One region of the Streptomyces sp. NPDC002138 genome, then DNA from elsewhere that is predicted to be linked to it. Evidence: riboswitches for the same ligand, from Rfam matches in the RefSeq annotation. Region 1 holds a riboswitch; each other region holds the start of a gene.

Region 1 (7,154 bases):
TCTCGGCGAAGGCGCCGATGCCCAGGGCCGGGGAGAGCGGGGTGCCGTCCTCGAGGGTCATGGGCTGGGTGGCGTTGTGGGTGTCGAAGCAGTACCAGGGGCGGCCGCGCTTGCAGGCCCGGCAACGGCCGCACACGGCCCGCCAGTTGAGGATCACGAAGTCACCGGGGGCGACCCCGGTGACATCGGGCCCGACGGCTTCGACCACTCCGGCCGCCTCGTGGCCGAGGAGGAAGGGGTACGCGTCGTTGATGCCGCCCTCGCGGTAGTGCAGGTCGGTGTGGCAGACCCCGCAGGCCTGCACCTGTACGAGCGCCTCACCGGGTCCCGGGTCGGGCACGAGGATCGTTGTCGTCTCCACCGGTGCGCCCTTGCTCCGTGCGATGACCCCTCGTACGCGATGCGTCACGTCATACCCCGCTCTCATGTGATCCGTCCCGTACCGCGAACGTACACGGCGGGGCCCGCACGGGTGGCCCGGTGCGGGAGTTGTGTCACGTTTTCGACGAGGGCCGGGGCTCGGCTCGGCTGCGGCGATCACCACCTCTACGGCGCGAGGTCCGGTGGTACGGCCGCGCGCAGGGCGGCGGCGAAGGCGGCCACGGCCGGGTGGGCCGCGGCCCCGCTCCGGAAGGCGATCTTCGTACGCCGCTCCATCGGCAACCGGGTGAGGCGCACCCCGGGCACGGCGGGCATCCCGGACTCACCCGGCGCCCCGGACACCGCGGGCCCGACGGACCCGACGGACCCGGTCACGCCGAGCTGCGGTACGACGGCCACCCCCTGCCCGGCCGCGACCAGGGCGAGCACGGTCGCGAAGTCGTCCACCCGGTGGCGCTCCCGCGGGGTGAAGCCGGCGGCCTGGCAGGCCCGGACGGTCATGGCGTGGCAGAGGGTGCCGGGGGTCGCGGTGATCCAGGGCGCGCGGCGGTGGGCCCGCAGCAGCGCGCCCTGATCGGGCCCCGCGGCAGGGGTGGAGGCAGGGGCCGGTTCGGGACCGGGGGCCGCGGGGCCGGGCGGGGCCGGTTCCGCGAGGTACATCGCCTCACGGAACAGCGGCTCGGCCGTCAGGCCCGGCTCCTCGGGCGCGGGAACGAAGTCGTACTCGTGGACCAGCGCCACATCCAGGTCACCGGCCCGCAGGGCGTCCGCGACGGCGGCGGGGTCGGTCTCCGAGACCATCGCCTCGAGGGCCGGGTGGCGCCGGGCGAGGGTGACGAGGGCCGCGGGCACGATGGCCCGGGTCGCGGTCGGGAAGGCACCGACGCGCAGGGCCCCGGCCGGCCCGCCCCGGGCTTCGGCGAGATCCGCCTCGGCCTGTTCCAGGCGCTCCAGCACCGCTTCCGCGTGGCCGACCAGATGGTGACCGGCGGGGGTGAGCCGGACCCGGCGGCCGGTGCGCTCCAGCAGGGGCAGACCCGCCTCGCGCTCGAGGACGGAGAGCTGCTGGGAGACGGCCGAGGGGCTGAAGGCCAGCGCCTCGGCGACGGCGGCGATGGTGCCGCGGCGGGCGAGTTCGCGCAGCAGGCGCAGGCGGCGTAGGTCGAGCATCGGCTCAGCTTACGGGTAGGGAAAGAAATGCGAACTGGACCCGATGCTCGGGGTCCGGCCACCCTCGTACCCATGGCGCAGAAGCAGCAGACGGCACAGGACACGGTGGCCGGACCCGCCCACCCCACGACCCCCGCCCACCCCACGACCACCTCCCACCCCACAACCCCCTTCCTGCACGGCATCCACGTACCGCTCATCACCCCCTTCGACGCGTCCGGCGGCGTCGCCCTGGACGCCCTGGAGGCCCTGGCCCACGAGGTGCTCACGGCGGGCGCGACCGGCATCGCCGCCCTCGGCACGACCGCCGAGGCCGCGAGCCTGGACGAGGCGGAACGCGACGCGGTCACCGAGGTGTGCGCCCGGGTCTGCCGGGAGCGCGGGGCGTTCCTGAGCGTGGGGGCGGGGAGCAGCGGCACCCGGGCGAGCGAGGCCGCGCTGGAGCGGCTGCGGCGGTGGCCGGAGGCCCGGGCCGCGCTGGTGACCGTCCCGTCGTTCGTGCGGCCCTCGGCGGCGGGGGTGCTGGCGCACTTCGAGCGGCTGGCGGCGCTCGCTCCCGTACCGCTGATCGTCTACCACATCCCCTACCGGACCGGTCAGCCCCTGCACGCCCGGGCGCTGCGGGCGCTCGGGGCACTGCCCGGGGTCGCGGGGGTCAAGTACGCCGTGGGCGGCATCGACGAGGACACGGTGGCACTGCTGGGCGAACTGCCGGACGGGTTCACGGTGATGGCGGGCGACGACGCGTACGTCTCGCCCCTGCTCGCCCTCGGGGCCGGCGGCGGGATCCTGGCCTCGGCACATCTGGCCACGGACCGGTTCGCCGCGCTCGACGCGGCGTGGCGGGCGGGTGACGCGGTGGGGGCCCGGGCGCTGGGGCACGCGCTGGCCCGGCTGTCGGCGGCCGTGTTCACCGAGCCGAATCCGGTGGTGCTGAAGGGGGTGCTGCACGCGCAGGGGCGGATCCCGACGCCCGATGTGCGGCTGCCGCTGCTGCCGGCCGGCCGGACCTCGGTGCGAGAGGCTTTGCGCCGGCTCGCGGAGCTGCCTGAATAAGTATGTATGGGTGATTTGCCCTTGAATGCGGTAGGGGCGGGCCTCCGGTGATGTGAGTCACGCCGGACGGCCCCCCTCCAAGTCCCCCGCGAGGCCTGCGGAACGCGTAATTCCGGGCGCCGCAATGAAATTCGGCATTCCCCGCCCGGCACGGCCGGGATGAATTCCACCGGCCGGTATCGATATACCGATCACCGCGTGGAATTCAAGTCCTTGCTCCCTGCCTCCCCCCTCGCTTACGGTCACCGCAATCCGGGTGGACCGCCAAATCCTGCCGCCACCCGGGAACCCATCCCACTCACGTACGGCAGGAGCGGGGGAACCAGGTAGGCCGCCGGTCCGGATCTTGAATCCGGACGGGCTCGGGGTGAAGTCGCGCCACTGACACGCATGTCTCCTTCATGTCTCACGCATGTCTGGAACATGCCGTGCCACGGCGCGGCCGGACAGCTCCCGTCCGAACCCGACAGCTCACCTCGCAGGCGACGGAGAGGAATTCGCCATGTCCGCAACGGGCAAGCACCGCCGTCCCAAGACCAGCCAGCTCGCCCGACTGCTCGCCGTCGCGGGCACCGGTGGCATCGCACTCGCTCTCCCCCTGATCAGCGCTTCCGGCGCCGAGGCCGCGCAGCCGGCGGCCCAGCCGGCCACGACCACCACCTCGGCCGCGGCCTCGGTTTCGACCTCGGTTTCGACCTCGGTTTCCGGCGTTGCCGCAAAGGCGGCCGCACCCAAGATCTATTCCGTGGTGGCGGGTGACACCCTTTCCAAGATCGCACAATCGCATTCCGTGAGCGGCGGCTGGAAGAAGCTGTACGAGGACAATCGCGCGGTGGTCGGCAGCGACCCGTCGGTCATTCGGCCGGGCACCAAGCTGACGATCGGCGGCCCGGCGAAGGCGAGTTCGGGAACGGCGGCCGCCACGACGGCGCCCGCGGCGCGGGGTTCCGCGGCCGAGCCCGCCCGGGCCGACCGTTCCGCGCGGCCCACCACGCTGTTCGCCAACAACCTCGACGGCTGGATCCGGCAGTCGCTGGAGATCATGGCCCAGCACGGAATTCCCGGTACCTACGACGGAATTCGCCGCAACGTGCTGCGCGAGTCCTCGGGCAACCCCCTCGCGATCAACAACTGGGACTCCAACGCGGCGGCGGGCATCCCCTCCAAGGGCCTCCTCCAGGTGATCGACCCCACCTTCCGGGCGTACCACGTGCCCGGAACCGCGGCCGACTCCTACGACCCGGTCGCGAACATCACCGCGGCCTGCAACTACGCCGCCGCCCGCTACGGCTCGATCGACAACGTCAACAGCGCCTACTGAGCCGAAGCACACCAGGACGCGGCCACCAACGACCGCTGCGCGGCGTGCAGATGGGTGGCCGCGGCCAGCCAGGCCCACGCGTAGCGGTCAGCCCCGGGATCGACGAGGCGGCCGAAGACGTCCCGGGAGCGCCGGTCCGCCTCGGCGGCCAGCTCCGCGGTCAGCTCCCCGGCCGCCGCGAACCCGGCCCGGCGCAGCGGTTCCGGACCCCCGGCCGGGGCGAGATCGCCCCGCGCCGCCTCCGCCACCGCCCGGCGGCCCCCCGCGACCCCGGATTCCAGCAGCCGTCGAACCCGCCAGAGCGGTGAGTCGCGCAGCGGATCCGGGGTCGTCGGCAGGTGCGGAGTGTTCGGCATGGGCGGTACGGGCGGTACGTCCGGTACGCCCGCGGCGGGTCCCGGGGCTCCGGCCGGGAGGTGGGCCCCCTGGAGCCGGTCGTAGCCGAGGTCGGCCCGGCCCAGCCACTCCGGCGGCAGCCGCAGCGTGTACGCCGCTCCGGGCACCGGGCCGACGGCGAGCGGGCGCAGGGTGGCGGCCCGGTCCGGATCGGGCCGCCCCAGCACGCGCAGCGCCATCCCGGGACGCTCCGCGAGGCGGCGCAGGTTCGCGGTGTGCGGCAGCTCCGGGTGCGGATGGGCCGGGACCAGGCCGATCAGCGGCGCGTCCGGACGTACCGAGCCGTCGGGCGACAGCTCGCGCACCAGCAGCCGGTCCCCCGCCGGGCCGACCACCAGCACGTCACAGCCGAGCAGCCCGGGGTCGGCGGTGGGCCACCCGGTCGCGGAGCCGGCCAGGGCCCGGGCCACCGCGTCGGCGGCCGGGCGGGCGAAGAGGGCGGCCGCGGCCGGTTCCGCGCTCCAGTCGATCCCGCGCAGCGGAGTCGCCCGTACCCCGCGGCCCGCACCGAGGCGGCCGTCCTCGGAGACCGTGGCCCCCGACACCAGCAGACCGCCCCGCGCCAGACCGGCGTGGTCGAGGGCGGCGCCGCCGAGCGCCACGGAGGCGGATCCGGCGCCACGGGCCCGGGCCAGGCCGCCGGGGCGGACGTCGGCGAGGGTGTAACGGGCGCCGTCGGAGCCGACGAGGTGGGTGACCACTCCCCCGTGCCCGGCGGCGGAGAGCACCGGCTCCCGGCACAGACCGTGCACGCGCAGGCTGCCGCCGGAGCGGTAGCCGCGCCGCGCACCGCCGGGGTCCGGCACCGCGGCGGTGTACAGCAGCTCCCGGAAAGCTCCGGTCAGCTCGGTCAGGCGCTGGGCCGCACTGCGCTCGCGGGCGGCGCGCAGCCCGCGGACCACCCGGAGCGCGGCAGCCTCGGCGCGCGGCAGCCCCGCGAGGCGCGCGGTGTGGGCGGCCCGGAGCAGCTCGGCCTGGACGACGGCTCCGCCCGCGGGGACCCCCGCCGCCAGTGCCACGGCGGCCGCCTCCCACAGGGCCGCGGCGGCCACCACCTGCGCGGCGGTCAGCGGGGGTTCGGGCTCGAGTGCGGGTGGGAGTTCCGGTTCCGGTTCGGCGGCCGGCTCGGAGGGGGTGCGGGGTGCGGTGGTGCCGGGCTCGTGACGGTCCTGGACGGCGGACCCGGCTCCCGGATCCGGCTCTTCCGGTTCCGCGGCGGGTTCCTTTTCCGCGGCGGGTTCCTTGGGTTCGGCGAGCGGGGACACCGCGAGGGCCGCGGTGCGGTGGAGGCAGCGGGGGTTCAGGAGGCAGCTGCAGGTGGCCTGGCCGGGATCGGTGACCGTCCCGGAGGGTCCGGGTCGCAGGGTGACCAGGGCGTCTTCGCCGAAGCGGTAGGAGACGCTCCCGTCGGCCGCCGTGAGGGCCGGCGGACTGCCCGCCGCGCAGGTTTCGACGGTGGCGTCGAGCTTCTTGCGCAACCGGGGGCTGAGCTGCCCGACGGCCTCGGCGAGCACGTCGGCGGCCACCGGCGCGAGCGCGGCGGCCCGATCGGTGCCGCCCGCTCCGGTGCCGGCCGTATCGGTGTCGGGGATGGGGATCACGGGCGGTCTCCACGGAGGCGGTCGCCGACCCAGCGGGCCAGGGCGAGGGGGCTGAGGGCGGCCACCGGCATTCCGGCCGCGACGAGTTGCCGGGCGACCGGGACGGAGTAGCGGGGCGTACCGGAATCGTCGAGGGCGGCGCAGCCCATCAGACGGGCCCCCGAGGCGGCCAGCGCGCGGACCTCGCCGAGCAGCCCGCCGAGCGGCCCGCCCTCCTCGAAGTCGCTGACCACGACGACCAGCGTGCGGCTCGGCACGGTGATCAGCGAGCGCGCGTGCGCGAGCCCGGCGGCGATGTGCGTACCGCCGCCGACCCGTACTTCGAGCAGTAGCGACAAGGGGTCCTCGACCTGGCCCGTGAGGTCAACCACCTCCGTGGAGAAGGCGAGGAAGTGGGTGGAGAGCATGGGAACTCCCGCCAGTACGGCGGCGGTCAGCGCGGACCAGACGACCGAGGCCTCCATCGAACCGGAGACGTCGACGACGAGGATCAGCCGCCAGTCGGCCTCGCGGTTCACCCGGGTGCTGAACACCGGCCGTTCGGGTACGACGACCACCCGGCCGTCGTCCAGCCTGCGGGCGTGCGCCAGATTGGCCCGCAGGGTCCGGGGCAGGTCCAGCATGCCGCCGGGGCGGCGGGTGGGGCGCGGGGTGGACAGGCCCGAGAGGGCCGGGCGCAGCCGGGTGGCCAGCTCCTTGCGCACCTCCTCGACCAGCCGTTTCACCAGGGGTCGCAGCCTGGCGAGCTGCTGTTCGGGCAGCCCTCCGGCGAGGGAGAGCACCGAGGTGAGCAGCTCCACGGAGGGCCGTACGGAAGCGGGGGCGAGCTGGGTCAGTACGTCGGTGCGGCCCGCTCCGGCGGCCGCGGCGAGCACCTCTTCCCGTACGTCGGTCCCGAAGAGCGCTTCCAGCTCCTCGGCCCACTCGCGCGCCGTGGGGAACGAGGCCTCGCGGCCGCCGCCGCTCCCACCGCCGTCGAGGTCGCTCGCGCCCTCGCCGCGGCCGGCGCCGTACAGCTCGTCCAGGGCGTGGGCGTAGCGGCGGGCTCCGGCGGAGAGCCGGTCGTGGTGGCGGCCCAGGAGCAGGCGCCAGCGGTCGGGCGGGGTGAGCCGGTGCGGGGCGGCGGGCTCGGGGCGGGGGTCTCCCGCCGGGGCGGGCACGGGGGTGGGGACGGTCGCGGGGGTTCCGGCGGTGCGGGGGACGGGCAGCGGTACCGGCAACGGGAGCGC
Region 2 (7,154 bases), on a different contig from region 1:
AGGACCCTGGTCAAGCAGGCGGTCGCGAACCGCTGACCGCGGGCCGCCGCCCGGGATCCGGCCGACGGCCGCCCGGGCGGCCGTCGGATGTCGGCCGGGTCAGACGAGGAGCCGGTCGCGCAGCCGGCCGAGGGTCTCGGGCGTGAGTCCGAGGCCCTCGGCGACGTAGCGGTCGAGGCTGCCCCAGATCTCCTCCAGGGTCTCGAAGGCCGCGTGCAGGTACTCGGCGCGGGCGTCGAAGAGCGGGGCGAGCAGCTCCATCACCTCGGGCGAGCGGGCTTCGGCGGACTCGCCGCTGCGGCGCACCTTGTAGCGGCGGTGCGGAGCGTTCGACTCCAGGTAGTCCGCGACGATCGCCTCACGCTCGACGCCGAGCGCGAGCAGGGTGACGGCGATCGAGAGGCCGGCCCGGTCCTTTCCGGCCGCGCAGTGCATCAGGACCGGAACGTGGTCCTGGGCGAGGGCCTGGACGACCTGGCGGTGCTCCGCGGTGCGGGTGCGGACGATCTCCCGGTAGGAGTTGGCCATCCGGCGGGCGGCCTTGCCGTCGCCGAGGACCTCGCGCAGCTGCTCGACATCGCCGTCGCGCACCATCCGCCAGAACTCCGTGCCGTCCGCCGGGTCGGAGAGCGGCAGGTTGACGTTGCGCACGCCGGGCAGCTCGACGTCCGGGCCCTCGAGGGCGTGGTCGGCGGCGTTGCGGAAGTCGAAGACCGTGTGGAGACCGAGCGAGGCGAGGAATTCCGTATCGGTTTCGGTGGCATGTGCCAGATGTCCGCTTCGGAAGACCTGTCCTGATCTGACCCTCCGTCCATCGGCGGTCGGAAGCCCGCCCACGTCACGGAAGTTGCGCACTCCGGTCAGCTCCGGCTCCGTGGAGGGGTGCTGGGGTATCTGCTGGGTCACGGGGACTCCTCCGTATCGTCGTGGCATGTCCGGATTGCGCTACTTCAGGGTAACTTGCCGCAAGGGCCGGGGAGATCGGGCCGGGCCCCGTGAGCAGGATCATACGGTGACCGTGAGTGTGTGATCGCGAAAGCCGAATTGCCTTGCGGGGACGGTTGTTGCCGCCGGTGATTCCACGGAGGGTGACCGGAATTCCGTCGATCCCTCACCCGGGCCATTCCCTTGGGGAATTCACGGCTTGTTCCGTGCGTCCGGACGGAATACCTTCGCGTCCACCCGGATGGACCGCCTAATCCTGCCACCATCCGAAACCGCACCCGACGATTCACGCGCCCGGCAGGAGCGGGGGAACCAGGTAAGCCGCCGTTCCGGACGAGATCCCCTCATGGATCTTTCCTCCGGACGGCTCGGGGTGAAGCCGTGCACCTACGGCCGGACATCTCCAGTCCGAACCCGACAGCTCACCTCGCAGGCGACGGAGAGGAATTCGCCATGCCCGCAAAGGGAAAGCACCGCCGCCCGAAGTCCGCCGCGATCACCCGCGGATTCGTCGTCGCCGGGACCGGAAGCGCGGCGCTCGCGCTGCCGCTGATGGGCGCGGCGGGCGCGCACGCCGCCGCCACGTCCACCGCCACCTCGGCCACCGCCACCTCGGCCACCGCCGCGATTCCGGCCCAGGCGCGGCCGGCCCAGGCTCCGGTGGCGCTGCGGTCGGCGGCGGCGCAGACCTCCGCCGTGTACACCGTGGTCCCGGGTGACTACCTCTCCAAGATCGCCGCGGAGCGGCACCTGAGCGGTGGCTGGCAGCGCCTCTACGAGGACAACCACGAGGCCGTCGGCGCCGACCCGTCGCTGATCCACCCGGGGCTGAAGCTCACCCTGGGCAGCCGGGCGCAGGCCCCGGCCCCGGTCGAGGAGTCGGCTCCGGCCGAGCCGGCCCCGGTGGCGGGCGCCGGCGCCGACACGTCGGACGAAGGCGGCTCCGGGGAACCGGCCGCCACGACCGGCAAGGGTGCGGGCAAGGGCACCTCGGACGAGGCCGCCGGCTCCGGCACCGCGAAGGGCTCCGGCACCGGCACCGGCACCAAGGCCACCTCGGCCTCCGGCTTCGTCGCCCCGGTCTCCGCCTCCATCACCACCCAGTACCGGACCCCCGGCGCCATGTGGTCCAGCGGTTACCACACCGGCGTCGACTTCGCCGTGGGCACCGGCACCACCGTCCGCGCCGTCGGCGCGGGCACCGTGGTCTCCGCGGGCTGGGGCGGGGCGTACGGCAACGAGGTCGTCATCCGGCACGCCGACGGCCGCTACTCGCAGTACGGCCACCTGTCCCAGCTGTCGGTCTCGGTCGGCCAGAGCGTCACCGCGGGCCAGAGCATCGGCCTCTCGGGCGCCACGGGCAACGTCACCGGCCCGCACCTGCACTTCGAGATCCGCACGGGTCCGGGCTACGGCACGGACATCGACCCGCTGGCCTACCTCCGCGCCCAGGGCGTGAACGTCTGACGGCACCGGGGCACCTGACGGATTCCTCACTTATTCCTTACTGACCAGGTGGTATAGATCACGGTCCGTCAAGGCCTGCCTACGGTGGCGTAGGTCACGTCCTGGGGTGAAAGATGTCTTCTCGTGGCAGCGACAGCGATGACGACGAAGACGACGGCAAAGACGACGACAGTGAAGACGGCACTGCAGGGCATCGGCTCGTACGCGGCGATCGGGGACAGCTTCACCGAGGGGGTGGGGGATCCGGGGCCGGGGGACATCTGCGTCGGATGGGCCGACCGCCTCGCCGTGCTCCTGGCCGATCAGCGCGAGGAGCACGACTTCCGGTACGCCAACCTGGCCGTGCGGGGCAAGCTCCTGGACCAGATCGTGGCGGACCAGGTCCCCCGGGCCAAGGAGCTGGCCCCCGACCTGGTCACCTTCTGTGCCGGGGGCAACGACATCATCCGGCCCGGGAGCGACCCCGACGACGTGGCGGAGCGGTTCGAGGCCGCCCTCGCCGACCTGGTCGGCTCCGTCGGCCAGGTGATGATCACCACCGGCTTCGACACCCGCGGGGTGCCGGTGCTCAAGCACATCCGGGGCAAGGTGGCGACGTACTCGGCGCACGTCCGGTCCATCGCGGACCGGTACGAGTGCCCGGTGCTCGACCTCTGGTCGCTGAAGTCCGTCCAGGACAGGCGTGCTTGGGACGGCGACCGGCTGCACCTCTCGCCCGAGGGGCACACCCGGGTCGCGCTGCGCGCCGCCCAGGTGCTGGGGCTGGAGGTGCCCGCGGACCCGGACCAGCCGTGGCCTCCGCAGCAGCCGCGCGGCTCGGCCGAGGTCACCCGGGACAACATCCAGTGGGCGCGCGAGTACCTCGTTCCGTGGATCGGCCGGCGCCTGCGCGGGGAGTCCTCCGGGGACCACATGGCGGCCAAGCGCCCGGATCTCCTGCCGCTGTAGCGAGCCGGGGGCGGGAAGCGGAATCCTTCGGGGCCGGTGCGCGTTGGGATGGTGGTAGAACGTACGACCAGCCCTGCTCACTTCCTCTCTGGAGGCGCCTTGACCGGCTCCGGCCCCGGCTCCCGTCCCTTGCGTCCGCGGCTGCGCGCCCTGCGACCCGAAGCCTTCGGCGCGGATCCGTCCGGCGCGCGGATGGAGCGGATCCTGCGCTCGCCGAACTTCGCCGACGGCGTCTTCCAGAATCCAGTCGGGGCGAGGACCAGACCCTCCGGCTCGATGCTGGAATTCGCCAAGATCTACTTCCACAAGGAGCAGCGGGTCCGGCGCAATCCCGGCGCCCCCGTCCCCGTTCATCCGACCACCCTGGCCGATCTGGCGAAACCGCCGGTCAGCGGCCTGCGGCTGACCTGGATGGGGCACTCCACGGTGCTCGCCGAGATCGACGGGCGCCGCGTGCTGTTCGACCCGGTCTGGGGCGAGCGGTGCTCCCCCTTCCCCTTCGCCGGACCCAAGCGGCTGCACCCGGTGCCGGTGCCGCTGGCCGCGCTGGGGCCGGTCGACGTCGTGGTGATCTCGCACGACCACTACGACCACCTCGACCTGCCGACGATCAAGGCCCTGGCCGGTACGGACACGGTCTTCGCGGTCCCGCTCGGCGTCGGCGCGCACCTGGAGCGCTGGGGCGTCCCCGCCGACCGGCTGCGCGAGCTCGACTGGAACGAGAGCACCAAGATCGCCGGGCTGTCGCTGACCGCGACCCCCGCGCGGCACTTCTGCGGGCGGGGCCTGCGCAACCAGCAGTTCACGCTGTGGGCCTCCTGGGTCGTCGCGGGCGACGAGCACCGGATCTTCCACAGCGGTGACACGGGCTACTTCCCCGGGTTCAAGGAGATCGGCGCGGAGCACGGCCCGTTCGACGCGACGATGATCCAGATCGGCGCGTACTCCGAGTACTGGCCGGACATCCACATGACGCCGGAGGAGGGCATGACCGCCCACCTCGACCTCCAGGGCGGCGTCCCGCACGGCACGATGCTGCCGATCCACTGGGGCACCTTCAACCTGGCCCCGCACCCGTGGGACGAGCCGGGCGAGGGCACCCTGTCGGCCGCCGGCCGGGCGGGCGCCGCGATCGCGCTGCCCGTGCCGGGCCGGCCCTTCGAGCCGGGTGCGGCGGACGCCCCGGCCGAGCCGTGGTGGCGCCCGTTCGCCGGGGCGCCGACCCCCGTGGCCGGGCACGGCTCCGCGTCCCGGCCCGCCGCCGTGCGGTCCCGCCCGACGCCCGCCGCGGACCCGCGCGAGGAGCCGGAGGCCGTGGGCGGCTGACCCGGCGCGGCCGCCCCGCCGTGCGGCCGTACGGCGGGGGGCTCGCGGGGGAGCGTCGGGCGCCGGGGAGGCGCCCGAGGGGGTATTCGGGCTGTCGTGCGAGCGCTCCTTCCGGAGCGGGACGCACCCCGGTGAAGTTCCCCGACTGGCCGCCTCCGGAACGAGAACGCGGTCTAGCGTGGGTACTCGGTGATCAACACCGGGTCCCGGTACCGCGGGGACCCGGCCCCGTACCGTACCGAGGACGCCGATGTCCGGACTCCGCGCCGCCCGCCCCCGCCACTCCCCGTCGAGACACGCCGTCACCGGTCCGGGCCGGCAGATACGGCCCCAGCTGATCCGCGCCGCCGTGCTGCCCACCCTCGCCGCCGGGCTCAGCGGCGCCGCCGCGGTGATCTTCACCCTCCAGCTCGGCGGTGGCGCGGGCGAGCGCGACGCACGGCTGTGGCCGGTGCTGACCGGCTGCGCCCTGCTCGTCGTCGGCGCGCTCGCCGCCGCCCTGCTCGGCGCCCAGCGCGCGGGCAAGGCCGTGCGGGACCGCTGCGAGGCGCTGCGCCGGTCCAGCGCCCGCGGCCGGCAGGAGCTGCGGACCGTCGCGGAGCGGCTGGAGCGGGGCGAGGAACCGCCCCGGCCGCCGCGCGGTGGCGCCGTGGTCGCTCCCGGGACCGGCGCCGGGCAGGAGCAGGTGGACGAATTCTGGCTGCTCTCCCAGGAGTTGCGGGGCGCCCGGGAACAGGCGCACGCGACGCTGGTGCGGCTGGCCGGGCCCGGGATCCCCTCCGACAGCGACCGGAAGGTGGAGGTCTTCGTCAACCTCGCGCGCCGCCTCCAGTCGCTGGTGCACCGCGAGATCTCGCTGCTCGACGACCTCGAGGACACCGTCGAGGACCCCGACCTGCTCAAAGAGCTCTTCCACGTCGATCACCTCGCGACCAGGATCCGGCGTCACGCGGAGAACCTCGCGGTGCTCGGCGGCGCCGCCTCCCGGCGTCAGTGGACGCGGCCGATCGACCTCAGCGAGGTGCTGCGCTCCTCGGTGGCGGAGGTCGAGCAGTACACCCGGGTGAAGGTGGTGCCCCCGGCGGGCGGCACGGTGCGCGGGCACGCCGTCGCCGATGTGGTGCACCTGCTGGCGGAACTCGTCGAGAACGCGACGGTGTTCTCCGCCCCGGACACCGATGTCGTGCTGCGGGCCGAGCGGGTCACCGCCGGGATCGCCGTCGAGGTCGAGGACCGGGGCCTCGGCATGCCGCCCGAGGAGCAGCACCGGATGAACGCGCTGCTCGGCGACCCCGACCAGATCAACGTCCGGCAGCTGCTGGCGGACGGCCGGATCGGCCTGTTCGTGGTCTCGGCGCTGGCCCGCAGGCACGGGATCGCGGTCGAGCTGAAGTCCAACATCTACGGCGGGGTGATGGCCGTACTGGTGCTGCCGCAGGAGCTGTTGGGCGCGGAAGCGCCGAGCGCGGCCGACGCGGCGGGCGGTTCGCGGGCCACCTCGTGGGGGACCGGGCAGCCGGCCTCCGGGCCGCCGCTGGAGCCCGTACGGACGGCGGCGGCGTATCCGGGGCGGCTTCCGGATCCGGGGGCGGGGGCGGGGTCCTACCCGGGGGCGGATGCGGATCAGGAGGGGCCGGCGGGGGCGTCCGTGGCGCCTGTGGTGCCGGTGCCGCCCTTGCAGCCCGTGCTGCCCGTGCCGCCCGTGCCGCCTGTCGAGGCGGTGGCGGTGGCGGTGCTGGAGCCCGTGGCCGACCCGGTGGCCGACCCGGTGGCCAAGGCGCCTGCCGAGGTGATGGCCGAGGTGATGGCCGAGCCGGAGCCGGTGCCGGAGCCCGCGGCGGAGTGGGTGGCCGCGCCGGAGCGGCTGCCCGAACCCGTGCTGATCACCACGGCGTTGCCCCCGGCCTCGGGCACGGCCGCCCTGTCCGCCGTGGTGCCCGCCGCCCGAGGCGCGGGCGGCCGCCCGCCGTTGCCCCGGCGCCGGGCCCAGGAGCACCTCGCGCCGCAGCTGCGCGAGGTTCCCGCACCGCGCCGCGCGGAAGCCGGTACCGGCGACGGCGAACCGCCCCTGCACGAACCCGGCTTGATGGCCGCCTTCCAGCGGGGCTTCGGTCTCGCCCAGTCGCAGGACCCGTCATGACGGTGCCAGGAACCACGACCCGCAACGAGGAGACGCTCCGATGACAGCCGAAGTCGCCGTGAAGACCACTCAACTCTCCGACTTGGACTGGCTGTTGGGCGGTCTGGTGCAACGAGTGCCCTTCACCCGCAGTGCCGTGCTGCTCACCTCCGACGGCCTCGTCAGCTGCGTGCACGGTCTCGACGCCGACGCCGCCGACCACCTGGCGGCGCTGGCGTCCGGGCTCTACTCCCTCGGCCGCAGCGCCGGTTCGCGGTTCGCGGACGGGGCCGAGGTCCGGCAGGTCGTCGTCGAGCTGGACTCCGCGCTCGTCTTCGTCTCGGCGGCC
Region 3 (7,154 bases), on a different contig from region 1:
CCTCAGGACGCCCCCGCCGAGAGCATGTGGGGCGTCCTGAGGTACGTCCGCCAGGAGGCGGGGGACCCGGCCGGCGAGCCGGATCCCCTGGAGCCCTAGAGCACCTCTAGAGCACCGCTCCGGCCAGCGCGGTCACCACCGCCGGGAGCGGGGTGCCCGAGCCGTCGCGGCGCGGGTCCGTCTCCGGCAGCTCGGCCGGGGCGCCGTTGGCCCCCGCCGCACGCGCCGGGGTGCCGCCCGCCCAGGCCAGCACCAGCACGTCCTCGCCCTTGAGGAACCGCTGGCAGCGCACGCCGCCGGTGGCCCGGCCCTTGCGCGGGTACTGGTCGAACGGGGTGAGCTTGCCCGACCGCATCGAATCGTCCAGGGTGCCGTGCGAACCGGCGACGGTGAACACCACGGCCCCGCCCGCCGGATCCACCGCCGAGAAGTGGATCACCTTGGCGCCCTCGGAGAGCTTGATGCCCGCCATGCCGCCCGCCGGACGGCCCTGCGGGCGGACCTGCCCCGCCGGGTACCGCAGCAGCTGGGCGTCGTCGGTGATGAAGACCAGGTCCTCCTCACCCGTGCGCAGCTCGACCGCGCCGACGATCCGGTCACCGTCCTTGAGGCCGATGACCTCCAGCTCGTCCTTGTTGGCCGGATAGTCCGGCACCACGCGCTTGACCACGCCCTGCTCGGTGCCGATGGCCAGACCCTGGGAGGACTCGTCCAGCGAGGTCAGGCAGACCACCGTCTCGTCCGCCTCCAGCCCGGAGAGGAACTCCGCGACGGGGGCCCCGCCCGCCAGGTTCGGCGCCGCGTGCGTGTCCGGCAGCTGCGGCAGGTCGATCACCGCGAGCCGCAGCAGCCGCCCGGCCGAGGTCACCACGCCCACATCGGCCCGCGCGGTCGCCGCGACCTGCGAGACGATCAGGTCGTGCTTGGCCCGGGCGGCGCCCTCCTCGGCGACCGCGAGCGGCTCGCCGTTGGCCGTACGGGCCAGCAGACCGGTGGAGGAGAGCAGCACCCGGCACGGGTCGTCCGCGACCTCCAGCGGAACCGCCGCGACCGTCGAGCCCGCCGACTCCAGCAGCACCGTGCGCCGCTCGGTGCCGAACTTCTTCGCGACCGCCGCCAGTTCGTTGGAGACCATCTTGCGCAGCTCGGTGTCCGACTCGAGGATCCCGGTCAGCTCGTCGATCTCGCCGTTGAGGCGGTCCTGCTCGTTCTCCAGCTCCAGCCGGTCGAACTTGGTGAGCCGGCGCAGCGGGGTGTCCAGGATGTACTGGGTCTGGATCTCGCTCAGCGAGAACCGCTCGATCAGCCGGGCCTTGGCCTGCGCGGAGTTCTCGCTGTCGCGGATCAGCCGGATGACCTCGTCGATGTCGACGAGGGCCACCAGCAGGCCCTCGACGAGGTGCAGCCGGTCGCGCCGCTTGGTGCGGCGGAACTCGCTGCGGCGGCGCACGACCTCGAAGCGGTGGTCGAGGTAGACCTCCAGCAGCTCCTTGAGGCCCAGCGTCAGCGGCTGGCCGTCCACCAGGGCGACGTTGTTGATGCCGAAGGATTCCTCCATCGGCGTCAGCTTGTACAGCTGCTCCAGCACGGCCTCGGGGTGGAAGCCGTTCTTGATCTCGATGACCAGGCGCAGACCGTGCGAGCGGTCCGTGAGGTCCTTCACATCGGCGATGCCCTGGAGCTTCTTCGAACCGACCAGGTCCTTGATCTTCGCGATGACCTTCTCGGGGCCGACCGCGAAGGGCAGTTCGGTGACGACCAGACCCTTGCGGCGGGCCGTCACGTTGTCCACGGAGACCGTCGCGCGGATCCGGAAGGTGCCGCGCCCGTTCTCGTAGGCGTCCTTGATGCCGGACAGGCCCACGATCCGGCCGCCGGTCGGCAGGTCCGGACCCGGGATGAAGCGCATCAGCGCCTCCAGGTCGGCCTCCGGGTAGCGGATCAGGTGCCGGGCGGCGGCGATGACCTCGCCCACGTTGTGCGGGGGCATGTTGGTGGCCATGCCGACCGCGATCCCCGACGCGCCGTTGACCAGCAGGTTCGGGTACGCCGCGGGCAGGACCCCGGGTTCGAGCTCCTGGCCGTCGTAGTTCGGGGTGAAGTCGACGGTGTCCTCGTCGATGGACTCCGTCATGAGCGAGGCGGCGTCGGCCATCCTGGACTCGGTGTACCGCATGGCGGCGGGCGGGTCGTCGTTGCCGAGGGAACCGAAGTTGCCGTGGCCGTCGACCAGCGGCAGGCGCATCGAGAAGGGCTGGGCCATGCGCACGAGGGCGTCGTAGATCGACGCGTCACCGTGCGGATGGAGCTTGCCCATGACCTCGCCGACGACGCGGGCGCACTTCACGTAACCGCGGTCGGGGCGCAGGCCCATCTCGTTCATCTGGTACACGATGCGGCGGTGTACCGGCTTCATGCCGTCCCGGGCGTCGGGCAGGGCGCGGGAGTAGATCACCGAGTACGCGTACTCGAGGAAGGAGCCCTGCATTTCGTCGACGACGTCGATGTCGAGGATCTTCTCCTCGAAATCCTCCGGCGGCGGGGTCTTCGTGCTGCGGCGGGCCATCGCTGCGCGGCTCCTTAACCATGGTGATGGGGGCTGGGTCTGACGCGGACCATTGTGGCCCGAGGCACCGACAACGCCGACTCCGACCCAGGAGTGACCCGGGAACTTCTCCAGGGGCCGACGCGCTTGCATACAGTGACAGGTCTGACGGAATTCTCTACATCGCGATCGAAGGGACCACATGCCCATGGGTCACACGGCCACAGCTCAGGCCGGCTCCGGCGGCCTGACAGCGACCGAGCACCGCCTGGCCAACGGCCTGCGCGTGGTGCTCTCCGAGGACCACCTGACCCCGGTCGCCGCGGTCTGCCTGTGGTACGACGTCGGTTCGCGTCACGAGGTCAAGGGCCGGACCGGTCTGGCTCACCTCTTCGAGCACCTGATGTTCCAGGGCTCGAAGAGCGTCCCCGGGAACGGCCACTTCGAGCTGGTCCAGGGCGCCGGCGGTTCGCTCAACGGCACCACCAGCTTCGAGCGGACCAACTATTTCGAGACGATGCCGACGCACCAGCTGGAACTCGCGCTGTGGCTGGAGGCGGACCGGATGGGCTCGCTGCTGGCCGCATTGGACGAGGAGTCCATGGAGAACCAGCGCGACGTCGTCAAGAACGAGCGCCGCCAGCGCTACGACAACGTCCCCTACGGCACGGCGTTCGAGCGGCTGACCGCCCTCGCCTACCCGGAGGGCCACCCGTACCACCACACGCCGATCGGCTCGATGGCCGACCTGGACGCGGCCTCCCTGGAGGACGCGCGGACCTTCTTCCGCACGTACTACGCGCCCAACAACGCCGTGCTGTCGGTCGTCGGGGACATCGACCCCGAGCAGACGCTCGCCTGGGTCGAGAAGTACTTCGGCACCATCCCCTCGCACGACGGCAAGCAGCCGCCGCGCGACGGCGCGCTGCCCGACACCATGGGCGGCCAGCTGCGCGAGGAGATCGTCGAGGAGGTCCCGGCCCGCGCCCTGATGGCCGCCTACCGGCTCCCGCACGACGGCACCCGCGACTGCGACGCCGCCGACGTGGCGCTGACCATCCTGGGCGGCGGTGACTCCTCCCGGCTCCACAACCGCCTGGTGCGCCGCGACCAGAGCGCCGTGGCCGCCGGTTTCGGCATGCTGCGCCTGGCCGGCGCGCCCTCGCTCGGCTGGCTGGACGTCAAGACCTCCGGCGGGGTCGAGGTACCCGACATCGAGGCCGCCGTCGACGAGGAACTCGCGCGGTTCGCCGCCGAGGGCCCGACGGCCGAGGAGATGGAGCGCGCGCAGGCCCAGCTGGAGCGCGAATGGCTGGACCGGCTGAGCACGGTGGCCGGCCGCGCCGACGAACTGTGCCGCTTCGCGGTCCTCTTCGGCGACCCGCAACTGGCGCTCACCGCCGTCGGCCGCGTCCTCGACATCACCGCCGAGGAGGTCCAGGCCGTGGCCGCCGCCCGCCTGCGTCCGGACAACCGCGCGGTGCTCGTCTACGAGCCGATCGCGGCCGAGGACGCCGAGGAAGCCGCCGAGAACGACGAGAACGAAGGGGTGGAGCAGTGAGCGACACCGCAGCCGTCACGATGACCTTCCACCCCCAGCCGCAGCCCGGCGAGGCCAAGCCGTGGGCGTTCCCCGCCCCCGAGCGCGGCGCGCTGGCGACCGGCCTGACCGTGCTGCGCTGCCACCGGCCCGGCCAGCAGGTGGTGGCCGTCGAGATCAACCTCGAAGCCCCGCTGGACGCCGAGCCGGCCGGGCTGGACGGCGTGGCCACCATCATGGCCCGCGCGCTGTCCGAGGGCACCGACAAGCACTCCGCCGAGGAGTTCGCGGCCGAGCTGGAGCGCTGCGGCGCCACCCTCGACGCGCACGCCGACCACCCGGGCATCCGGGTCTCGCTGGAGGTCCCGGCCTCCCGCCTGGCCAAGGCCCTGGGCCTGCTCGCCGAGGCGCTGCGCGCCCCCGCCTTCGCCGACTCCGAGGTCGACCGCCTGGTGCGCAACCGGCTCGACGAGATCCCGCACGAGCTGGCCAACCCGCAGCGCCGGGCCGCCAAGCAGCTCTCCCAGGAGCTGTTCCCGGCCACGCTGCGGATGTCCCGCCCGCGCCAGGGCACCGAGGAGACGGTCGCCCGGATCGACTCCGCGGCCGTACGCGCCTTCTACGAGGCCCACGTGCGCCCCGCCACGGCCACCGCGGTCGTGGTCGGCGACCTGACCGGCATCGACCTGGACGCCGTCCTGGCGGACACCCTCGGCACCTGGACGGGCAACGCCGCCGCGCCGCTCCCCGTGCCGCCGATCACCGCGGACGACACGGGCCGCGTGGTCATCGTGGACCGGCCGGGCGCGGTCCAGACGCAGTTGCTGATCGGGCGGATCGGCGCGGACCGGCACGACCGGGTCTGGGCGCCCCAGGTGCTGGGCACGTACTGCCTGGGCGGCACCCTGACCTCCCGTCTGGACAAGGTCCTGCGCGAGGAGAAGGGGTACACGTACGGCGTGCGCGCCTTCGGGCAGGTGCTGCGGTCCACGGCCGACGGCACCGGCGCGTCGATGCTCGCCATCAGCGGGTCGGTGGACACCCCGAACACCGGCCCGGCGCTGGACGACCTCTGGAAGGTGCTGCGCACCCTCGCGGAGGGCGGCCTGACCGACGCCGAGCGGGACGTGGCGGTGCAGAACCTGGTGGGCGTCGCCCCGCTCAAGTTCGAGACGGCCGCGTCCGTCGCGGGGACCCTGGCCGACCAGGTCGAGCAGGGCCTGCCGGACGACTACCAGGCGCAGTTGTACGCGCGGCTGGCAGAGACGGGCACGGTGGAGGCCACGTCGGCCGTCGTCAACGCCTTCCCGGTGGACCGTCTCGTCACGGTCCTGGTCGGCGACGCCGCGCAGATCGAGGCGCCCGTGCGGGCCCTCGGAATCGGTGACGTGAGCGTCGTCGCCAACTGAGCGTGCGAGGAGGGGTTCTGGTGGCTTGACCACCAGAACCCCTTTTGTCCGTTTGGTGGAGAGGTTGCTTCTATGTCACGTGACGTAGGTAACAATGGGGCGTGTGTGTTTGGTGATTACCGGATGATCCGCCTAGCGTCGGCCGTGCTGTCCGTCAGTTGTACGCGCCGCACTCGCGGCACCGGGCAGCGATCGCCGAGTCCCCGTCAGGCGCGAGCCTGGGGAGCCGGGGACCCACAGTCCCTGGGGTGAATCGGACCGTCTCGCGAGAGAGGGCCCGTAGGAGACCTTCCTGCTCCGAACCCGTCAGCTAACCCGGTAGGCGAGAAGGAAGGAAAGGATCAGCCCCTTCATGGCGTTCGGCAGCTCTCGTGCCTCCTCCTCCGGCGGCAAGCACCGCGGTTCCAGCCGTCTGAGCCGGAAGACCGCAAGCGTCGCCGGCATAGCCGCCCTCGCCGCCACCGGCGTCGCGGCCACCCTCGCCGCCCCGGCCTTCGCCGCGGACAACCACAGCAGCACCCCTCCGGCCGACTCGAACATGAAGGCCGTCGTCGCCCCCGACCTCGCCGGTGACCTCGAGGCCCAGGCCGACGCCCAGCGCAACGCCGCCGACGCGACCGCCCTCAGGGTGCAGGCCGAGAACGAGGCGCGGACGAAGGCGGCCGAGGCCAAGCGGATGGCCGAGGCCAAGGTCAAGGCCGAGCGCGAGGCCAAGGAGCGTGCGGACCGCGAAGAGGAGCGCAAGCGCCTCAACGCCTTCGTGACGCCGATCGAGGGCTCCTACGTCAGCACCCAGTACGGCGTCGGCGGCAGCATGTGGTCCTCCGGCAGCCACACGGGCATCGACTTCCACGCCGGTGTGGGCACCGTCGTGCGCGCCGTCGGCGCGGGCGTCATCGTCGAGGCCGGCAACGGCGGCGCGTACGGCAACAACATCGTCATCAAGCACAACGACGGTACGTACACCCAGTACGCGCACCTCTCCCGGCTGAGCGTCTCGGCCGGCGAGCAGGTCACCGCCGGGCAGCAGATCGGCCTGTCGGGCGACACCGGCAACGTCAGCGGCGCGCACCTGCACTTCGAGGCCCGCACCGGCCCGTCGTACGGCTCGGACATCAACCCGCTGACCTACCTGCGGGCCCGCGGCGTCAACATCTGATCCCGCCCGCACGGCAGCGTCCCGAAGGCCCCGGCTCATCGAGCCGGGGCCTTCGCGTCGTGCGCGCGGCGCCGGTGGCCCGTCGTGGTCGCTCATTTCCGCCCGTCCTCGGAAAATATCGCGTGTTGCAATAGAGTCGACGCAATGGAATCGGCGGCAGCGGTATTCAGCGGAGGTCCGGTCTTGCGAATTCCCGCGCACGCGGTTTGTACGGCGATCCGCGACGACATCGTTTCCGGGGTCTTCGGACCGGGCGTCCGGCTCACCGAGGAGGTGCTCGCCCGGCGTTACGGAGTCTCCCGCGTCCCCGTCCGCGAGGCCCTGCGCACCCTGGAGTCCGAGGGCTTCGTCACCACCCGCCGGCACGCGGGCGCCTGTGTCGCCGAGCCCACCGAGCAGGAGGCGGCCGACCTGCTGGAGGTCCGGATGCTGCTGGAGCCCCTCGCCGTGGCCCGCGCCGCCCACAGGCGCGGCGAGGCGCACCTCAAGGTGCTGCGGGGG
Region 4 (7,154 bases), on a different contig from region 1:
ACCGGGGTCCAGGCGGGCCCGCTGGCCTCGGCGAGCGCGGCGAGCAGGCTGGCGCCGACGGCGTCGTAGTGCTCGGGGCGCGCGAGGAACTTGCGGTGGTCGCGGCCGAGGTCGCGGAGATAGGGGATGAGGGTCTCGTCGTCGATGTGCGCGATCACATGGGTGAGGGCGGCGAAGAGCCGGTCCCGCTGGCGTTCCATGTCCGGGGCGGCGGCCGGGAAGAGCTCACGAATGCCGGGATTGTTCCAGAACAGATGGGTGTAGAAGTACTTGACCGCGTGCTCGGCCCGTCGCTCCACCACGGCGAAACTGCTCTTCAAGATCCTCACATCCACAAGAGCGACAGTAGGAGCGGCCGCGATCCCGGGGTCAAGGGAAGGGTGATCTACGGCCAGCCGCGGAAAACCAGTCATATGGGATGACCGGCGAGGGGCGGGGTACGGTCGGCGGGTGCACCAGGAAACCCCCGCCGAGCCCCCTGCCGAGTCCTCCGCCGAGGCTGCCGCCGAGCCCGCCGCCGAGCCCGCCGCCGGCCGCGAAGGCGGCTGCCCCGCCGCCGGACCCGAACTCTTCACGTGGGAGTTCGCGACCGACCCGTATCCCGCCTACGCCTGGCTGCGCGAGCACGCACCCGTGCACCGCACCAAGCTGCCCAGCGGGGTCGAGGCCTGGCTGGTCACCCGGTACGCCGACGCCCGGCAGGCCCTCGCCGACCAGCGGCTGAGCAAGAACCCGGTGCACCACGCCGAGCCGGGCAAGACGGGCATTCCCGGCGAGCGCAGCGCGGGCCTGATGACGCACCTGCTCAACATCGACCCGCCGGACCACACGCGGCTGCGGCGCCTGGTGTCGAAGGCGTTCACCCCGCGCAGGGTCGCCGAGTTCGCCCCGCGGGTCCAGGAGTTGACCGACCGGCTCATCGACGCCTTCGCGGAGAAGGGGGAGGCCGACCTGATCCACGAGTTCGCCTTTCCGCTCCCCATCTACGCCATCTGCGACCTGCTCGGCGTACCGCGCGAGGACCAGGACGACTTCCGCGACTGGGCCGGGATGATGATCCGCCACGGCGGCGGGCCGCGCGGCGGCGTCGCCCGCTCCGTGAAGAAGATCCGCGCCTATCTCGGAGAGCTGATCCACCGCAAGCGCGACGACCTGGGCGACGACCTCATCTCGGACCTGATCCGGGCGAGCGACCACGGCGACCATCTGACGGAGGCCGAGGCCACCGCCATGTGCTTCGTGCTCCTCTTCGCCGGGTTCGAGACCACCATCAACCTGATCGGCAACGGCACCTACGCCCTGATGCGCAACCCGCGTCAGCGCGCGCTCCTCCAGGAGTCCCTCTCCGCCGGCGAGTCCGCTCTGCTGGCGACCGGGATCGAGGAGCTGCTCCGCTACGACGGACCCGTGGAGCTGGCGACGTGGCGCTATGCGACCGAGCCGCTGACCCTGGGCGGCCAGGACGTCCCGGCGGGCGATCCGGTGCTCGTGGTCCTCGCGGCGGCCGACCGCGACCCCGCGCGGTTCGAGGATCCGGACACCCTGGACCTCTCGCGGACCGACAATCAGCACCTCGGATACGGACACGGCATCCACTACTGTCTGGGCGCTCCGCTGGCCCGGCTGGAGGGCCAGACGGCGCTCGCGAGTTTGCTGACGCGTCTACCCGATCTGGAACTCGCCATTCCCCCCGAGGAGCTGCGCTGGCGCGGCGGACTGATCATGCGTGGCCTGCGCACGCTTCCCGTCCGCTTCACACCCCCAAACGTTTCAGATGCGGAATAAACCCTTCCATGGGCCTCAACTGACGCAGAGTCAACTCTGTGACCTCGACGTGATCTGCGCATCATCGACTTGTGACAAGCGTTCGAACCCGGCTAGGTTCGCGTCGCCCCCCACCGCCACGCGAAAGGTCCACCCTCATGCGTTCCGGGAACGGCCGCCACAGACGCCCCCGTCAGGTCCCCGCCCTTGTCGTCACCGCCGGAGTCGCCGGCTCCGCACTCGCTCTACCGCTGTTCGCCGCCTCCGGCGCGAACGCGGCGGAGACCACCACCTGGGACAGGGTGGCGGAGTGCGAGAGCGGCGGGACCTGGAGCGCCGACTTCGGCAGCGGGTCGTACGGCGGCCTCCAGTTCACCCTGGAGCAGTGGAAGAGCGCGGGCGGGCTGGAGTTCGCGGCGCGGCCCGACCTCGCCAGTCGCTCGCAGCAGATCGCGATCGCCGAGCGCGTGCTCGCCTCGCAGGGGCCGCAGGCCTGGCCGCTGTGCGGGGAGTCCTCGGGACTCACCCGCACCGGCCCCGCGCCCACCGTCGATCCGGGCACGCCCGGCCATTCCGCTTCGGTCGCGCCGACCCCGGTGCGCCCCGAGGGCACCCCGGCTCCGGTCGGCGGCCCGGCCCCCGCGTCGACGCCGACCTCGACCGGTCACATCCCCGGGGCCACCACCTCGCCCAGCGCCCCGCCGGCGATGCCCGACTCCCCGCTGACCTCCGTACTGCCCGTCATGCCGGCCCCGGACCCGCTGTCCGGCGGCCCCGGCGCGCCGACGGGGCACACGGGCACGCCCGCTCCGGCCACGCCCGGCACCCCGGCGCTCCCGACCGGCCCGTCGACCTCGCCGTCCGGCATTCCGGCTCCCGCGACCTCGACCCCGGCGAACCCGGCGGCCCCGTCGACGCCTTCCGGCTCCGTGGCCCTCCCGCAGGGCGAAACGGGCGAGGGTGGCGGAAAGCACCGCGGAACGCCCGCCGCCGAGGCTCCGAACGCCCCTGACGCCCTGTCGGACCCGACGTACACCGTCAAGAGCGGCGACAACCTGACGGCCATCGCGAAGGCCAAGGGAGTCGAGGGTGGCTGGAATGCCCTTTACGAGGCCAATCAGCAGGTCATCGGGCATGATGCCGACCTGATCACCCCGGGGCAGAATCTCGATCTAAGCCATAAATAGGGGCACTTAGGGCGGGAAGATCGCCGTGTATGTCCCTTTCGTGCAAGTGAGACATGCATCTCTTCCGTTCAACTGGCGTGTCCTGGTCGGCGACTGCCGGAAACCCCGCTCTCACCTGCGCAAACACCCGCCCCGGGAGCGCAAGTAGGGCCCGTTTCTCCCCGATGTCCCTCGTTGAACATCGGGGAGAGACCTGTCTACCTTCTGAATCGCTCGCCACCGCGGGCTCCTTCGACCGCATCGCCGAATCCTGCCGGCGGACGGAGGAAACAGTCGTCGCGCAAGCGCCGAAGGCAGGAGCGGGGGAACCAAGGTAAGTGCCGGAACCGGCCATTGAGAGATGGTCACGGAACCGGCTTGGGGTTAAGCCGCGCACCTCCTCGGTGCGCGACCGGGCAACTCATCCGCCCGAACCCGACAGCTCACTTCGCAGGCGTCGGTGAGGAGAAAACCATGCTGCTTTCCGGCAAGGGCAAGCACCGTCGCGCCTCCAAGGCCACCCGTGTCGTCACCCTCGTCGGTGTCGCCGGTGTCGCCGTGGCGGCTCCGCTGATGACCGCCGGCGCCGCGAGCGCCGCGACCGCCTCCCAGTGGGACGCCGTCGCCGCGTGCGAGTCCGGCGGCAACTGGTCCATCAACACGGGCAACGGCTACTACGGCGGCGTTCAGTTCTCGTCCTCCACCTGGGCCGCCTACGGCGGCAAGGCCTACGCCCCGCAGGCCAACCAGGCCACCAAGTCGCAGCAGATAGCCATCGCCGAGAAGGTCCTCAAGGGCCAGGGCAAGGGCGCGTGGCCGTCCTGTGGCGTGGGCCTGTCGAGCTCCTCCTACAACGGTGGTTCGGCCGAGACCCCCAGCAAGCCGAAGCCGCAGAGCAAGCCGGAGAAGAAGGCCGAGCCGAAGCAGGAGACCAAGCGCCCCGAGGCCCCGGTCACCCGTTCCGAGCGCGCCGAGACCCCGGCCCCCACCAAGTCCGCCCCGGCGGCCGAGGCTCCCAAGACGGGCAACGGCTCCTACGAGGTCAAGTCGGGCGACACCCTCGGCACCATCGCCCAGGCGAACGGCGTCAAGGGCGGCTGGCAGCAGGTGTTCGAGCTGAACAAGGACATCGTCAAGGACGCCGACCTGATCTTCCCGGGGCAGAAGCTGAAGCTCAGCTGAATCCCGCGGTAACACTCGCGTTCCCCACCGCCCGGCGCGTATCCCCTCACGCGCCGGGCGGTGGTGCGTCCGGGGCCGGCATCCCGCCCAGGCGTTGCCGTATGTCACGTAAGAGGGGTATTCAGACCCTTTTTCATCCCACGGAGCGGCTGGTCGGCCGACCGAGTGCCCGGAGCCGGTTAGGCTCTAAGCGGCAAGGCCGTCCCACGGCCTGACACGCCACCGCACACCCAGCGTCACATCCCAGAAGGAGATGCTCGTGCCGTCCATCGACGTCGTCGTAGCCCGGGAAATCCTGGACTCCCGAGGCAATCCCACGGTCGAGGTCGAGGTTGGCCTCGACGACGGCAGCACCGGCCGTGCTGCAGTTCCGTCCGGCGCCTCCACCGGTGCATTCGAGGCCATCGAGCTTCGTGACGGTGACCCCAACCGCTACATGGGCAAGGGCGTCGAGAAGGCCGTCCTCGCCGTCATCGAGCAGATCGGCCCGGAGCTCGTCGGCTACGACGCCACCGAGCAGCGTCTGATCGACCAGGCCATGTTCGACCTGGACGGCACCGACAACAAGGGCTCCCTGGGCGCCAACGCGATCCTCGGCGTCTCCCTGGCCGTGGCCCACGCCGCGTCCGAGGCCTCGGACCTCCCGCTCTTCCGCTACCTCGGCGGCCCGAACGCGCACCTGCTGCCCGTTCCGATGATGAACATCCTCAACGGTGGGTCGCACGCCGACTCCAACGTCGACATCCAGGAGTTCATGATCGCCCCGATCGGCGCGGAGTCCTTCTCCGAAGCCCTTCGCTGGGGTGCCGAGGTCTACCACACCCTCAAGAAGGTCCTGCACACCAAGGGCCTCTCGACCGGTCTGGGCGACGAGGGCGGCTTCGCGCCGAACCTGGAGTCCAACCGCGCCGCGCTCGACCTCATCGTCGAGGCCATCAAGCAGGCCGGTTACGTCCCGGGCAAGGACATCGCGCTCGCGCTCGACGTCGCCGCGTCCGAGTTCTACAAGGACGGCAAGTACGAGTTCGAGGGCCAGTCCCGCTCGGCCGCCGAGATGACCGAGTACTACGAGGAGCTCGTCTCCGCGTACCCGATGGTCTCCATCGAGGACCCGCTGTACGAGGACGACTGGGCCGGCTGGAAGACCCTCACCGACAAGCTGGGCACCAAGGTCCAGATCGTCGGCGACGACCTCTTCGTCACCAACCCGGAGCGCCTCGCCCGCGGCATCGAGGAGGGCTCGGCCAACGCCCTGCTCGTCAAGGTGAACCAGATCGGTTCGCTGACCGAGACCCTGGACGCCGTCGAGATGGCCCAGCGCAACGGCTTCAAGTGCATGATGTCGCACCGCTCCGGCGAGACCGAGGACGTCACCATCGCCGACCTCGCCGTCGCCGTGAACTGCGGCCAGATCAAGACCGGCGCCCCGGCCCGCTCGGACCGCGTCGCCAAGTACAACCAGCTGCTGCGCATCGAGGAGATCCTCGACGACGCCGCGGTGTACGCGGGCCGCTCCGCCTTCCCGCGCTTCAAGGGCTGATCTCCTTCGGGACCGGCTTCCGCGGGGTTAATCCCCGCGGGGCCTGACAGCCTCCGTACGTCCCCGCGCTCGGTCCCGTACCGTGTGCGGGGACGTATTGCTGTGTGCGCGCACCAGGGGAGGCGGGGTCAATGGCCGGGAACCGGGATCGGTTCTCCACCTTCTCGACCGCTACCAGGCTCAAGCAGCTCGGTGAGCGGACCGCGGCCCACGTCTACCGCTCGCAGTCGCGGCGTCAGGTCCGGCGCAGCCGGCTGACCGGCCGGGCCGCGCTGCTGGTGCTGGTCCTCTGTACCCTGGTCGTCGCCCTCGCGTATCCCATGCGCCAGTACGTCTCCCAGCGCTCGGAGATCGCGGACCAGCAGCGGACCGCCGACCGGGCGCGCAAGCGGCTGGACGAACTCCGCGACGAGAAGGCCCGCTGGCAGGACCGGGCGTACGCGGAGCAGCAGGCGCGCCGCCACCTGCACTACGTACGGCCCGGGGAGACCGGCTTCACGATGGTCGACTCCGAGGCCGCGGAGCACCGCGGCACCGGCACGGCGACGGCCGACCGGCCCTGGTACTCGAACGTCTGGGACGGCATCGACAAGGCCGACCGCCCCGCCGAATGACGTTCACCGACCGACCTCTTACCGAAAGACGCACCCCAGGCATGCAGACGCCCCCGCCCCAGACCGCACGGACCGAGCCGACGGACGCGGACATCGCCGCGTTCGAGCAGCAGCTCGGCCGCCCGCCGCGCGGACTGCGCGCCATCGCGCACCGCTGTCCCTGCGGGCAGCCCGACGTGGTCGAGACCGCCCCGCGACTGCCCGACGGCACGCCGTTCCCCACGCTGTACTACTTGACCTGCCCGCGGGCCGCCGGTGCCATCGGCACGCTGGAGGCCAACGGCGTGATGAAGGAGATGCAGGCGCGCCTCGCCACGGACCCGGAGCTGGCCGCCGCCTACCGGGCCGCGCACGAGGACTACATCACCCGGCGCGACGCGATCGAGGTGCTGGAGGGCTTCCCGAGCGCGGGCGGCATGCCCGACCGCGTCAAGTGCCTGCACGTGCTGGTGGGTCACTCGCTGGCCGCGGGTCCCGGCGTGAACCCGTTCGGCGACGAGGCCCTCGCGATGCTGCCCGAGTGGTGGGCCAAGGGCGCCTGCGTCACGCCGTGCGCGGAGAAGAAGGCGGAGCAGCCGGAGACGGCGGAGCAGCCGGAGACCGGCGCGTGACGCGCGTCGCGGGCATCGACTGCGGTACGAACTCCATCCGCCTGCTGGTCGCCGACTGCACCCCGGAGACGGGCGAGCTGATCGAGCTGGACCGGCGGATGACCATCGTCCGGCTCGGCCAGGGCGTGGACAAGACCGGCCGGCTGGCTCCGGAGGCCCTGGAGCGCACCTTCGCGGCCTGCCGCGAGTACGCCGCGGTGATCAAGGAGCTGGGCGCCGAGCGGGTCCGCTTCGTGGCCACCTCGGCCTCGCGCGACGCGGAGAACCGGGACGATTT

What was found. A riboswitch is a leader RNA that binds a small molecule or an ion and turns the genes downstream of it on or off. The one in region 1 is predicted to bind cyclic di-AMP.
Region 2: another riboswitch for cyclic di-AMP. It lies ahead of ABT084_RS12090 (M23 family metallopeptidase); the one in region 1 lies ahead of ABT084_RS07835 (LysM peptidoglycan-binding domain-containing protein).
Region 3: another riboswitch for cyclic di-AMP. It lies ahead of ABT084_RS28540 (M23 family metallopeptidase); the one in region 1 lies ahead of ABT084_RS07835 (LysM peptidoglycan-binding domain-containing protein).
Region 4: another riboswitch for cyclic di-AMP. It lies ahead of ABT084_RS29640 (transglycosylase family protein); the one in region 1 lies ahead of ABT084_RS07835 (LysM peptidoglycan-binding domain-containing protein).

The regions. Positions count from the first base shown of each region.
Region 1 covers NZ_JBEOXE010000008.1:165,529-172,682, forward strand. Annotated here, with positions in the region: gene ABT084_RS07820 (S-(hydroxymethyl)mycothiol dehydrogenase) at 1-409, opposite strand, end outside; gene ABT084_RS07825 (LysR substrate-binding domain-containing protein) at 547-1,551, opposite strand; gene ABT084_RS07830 (dihydrodipicolinate synthase family protein) at 1,624-2,607, shown strand; cyclic di-AMP (ydaO/yuaA leader) riboswitch at 2,891-3,105, shown strand; gene ABT084_RS07835 (LysM peptidoglycan-binding domain-containing protein) at 3,110-3,928, shown strand; gene ABT084_RS07840 (hypothetical protein) at 3,922-5,916, opposite strand; gene ABT084_RS07845 (DUF5682 family protein) at 5,922-7,154, opposite strand, start outside.
Region 2 covers NZ_JBEOXE010000014.1:48,424-55,577, reverse strand. Annotated here, with positions in the region: gene ABT084_RS12100 (aspartate aminotransferase family protein) at 1-36, shown strand, start outside; gene ABT084_RS12095 (tyrosine-protein phosphatase) at 100-906, opposite strand; cyclic di-AMP (ydaO/yuaA leader) riboswitch at 1,215-1,396, shown strand; gene ABT084_RS12090 (M23 family metallopeptidase) at 1,399-2,412, shown strand; gene ABT084_RS12085 (SGNH/GDSL hydrolase family protein) at 2,551-3,360, shown strand; gene ABT084_RS12080 (MBL fold metallo-hydrolase) at 3,460-4,686, shown strand; gene ABT084_RS12075 (sensor histidine kinase) at 4,937-6,826, shown strand; gene ABT084_RS12070 (roadblock/LC7 domain-containing protein) at 6,867-7,154, shown strand, end outside.
Region 3 covers NZ_JBEOXE010000054.1:29,285-36,438, forward strand. Annotated here, with positions in the region: gene ABT084_RS28520 (CobW family GTP-binding protein) at 1-99, shown strand, start outside; gene ABT084_RS28525 (DNA gyrase/topoisomerase IV subunit A) at 107-2,566, opposite strand; gene ABT084_RS28530 (M16 family metallopeptidase) at 2,754-4,106, shown strand; gene ABT084_RS28535 (M16 family metallopeptidase) at 4,127-5,494, shown strand; cyclic di-AMP (ydaO/yuaA leader) riboswitch at 5,678-5,833, shown strand; gene ABT084_RS28540 (M23 family metallopeptidase) at 5,847-6,653, shown strand; gene ABT084_RS28545 (GntR family transcriptional regulator) at 6,837-7,154, shown strand, end outside.
Region 4 covers NZ_JBEOXE010000060.1:743-7,896, reverse strand. Annotated here, with positions in the region: gene ABT084_RS29655 (globin domain-containing protein) at 1-329, opposite strand, end outside; gene ABT084_RS29650 (cytochrome P450 family protein) at 451-1,785, shown strand; gene ABT084_RS29645 (transglycosylase family protein) at 1,923-2,951, shown strand; cyclic di-AMP (ydaO/yuaA leader) riboswitch at 3,227-3,402, shown strand; gene ABT084_RS29640 (transglycosylase family protein) at 3,405-4,112, shown strand; gene eno (phosphopyruvate hydratase) at 4,366-5,652, shown strand; gene ABT084_RS29630 (FtsB family cell division protein) at 5,784-6,266, shown strand; gene ABT084_RS29625 (DUF501 domain-containing protein) at 6,308-6,877, shown strand; gene ABT084_RS29620 (Ppx/GppA phosphatase family protein) at 6,874-7,154, shown strand, end outside.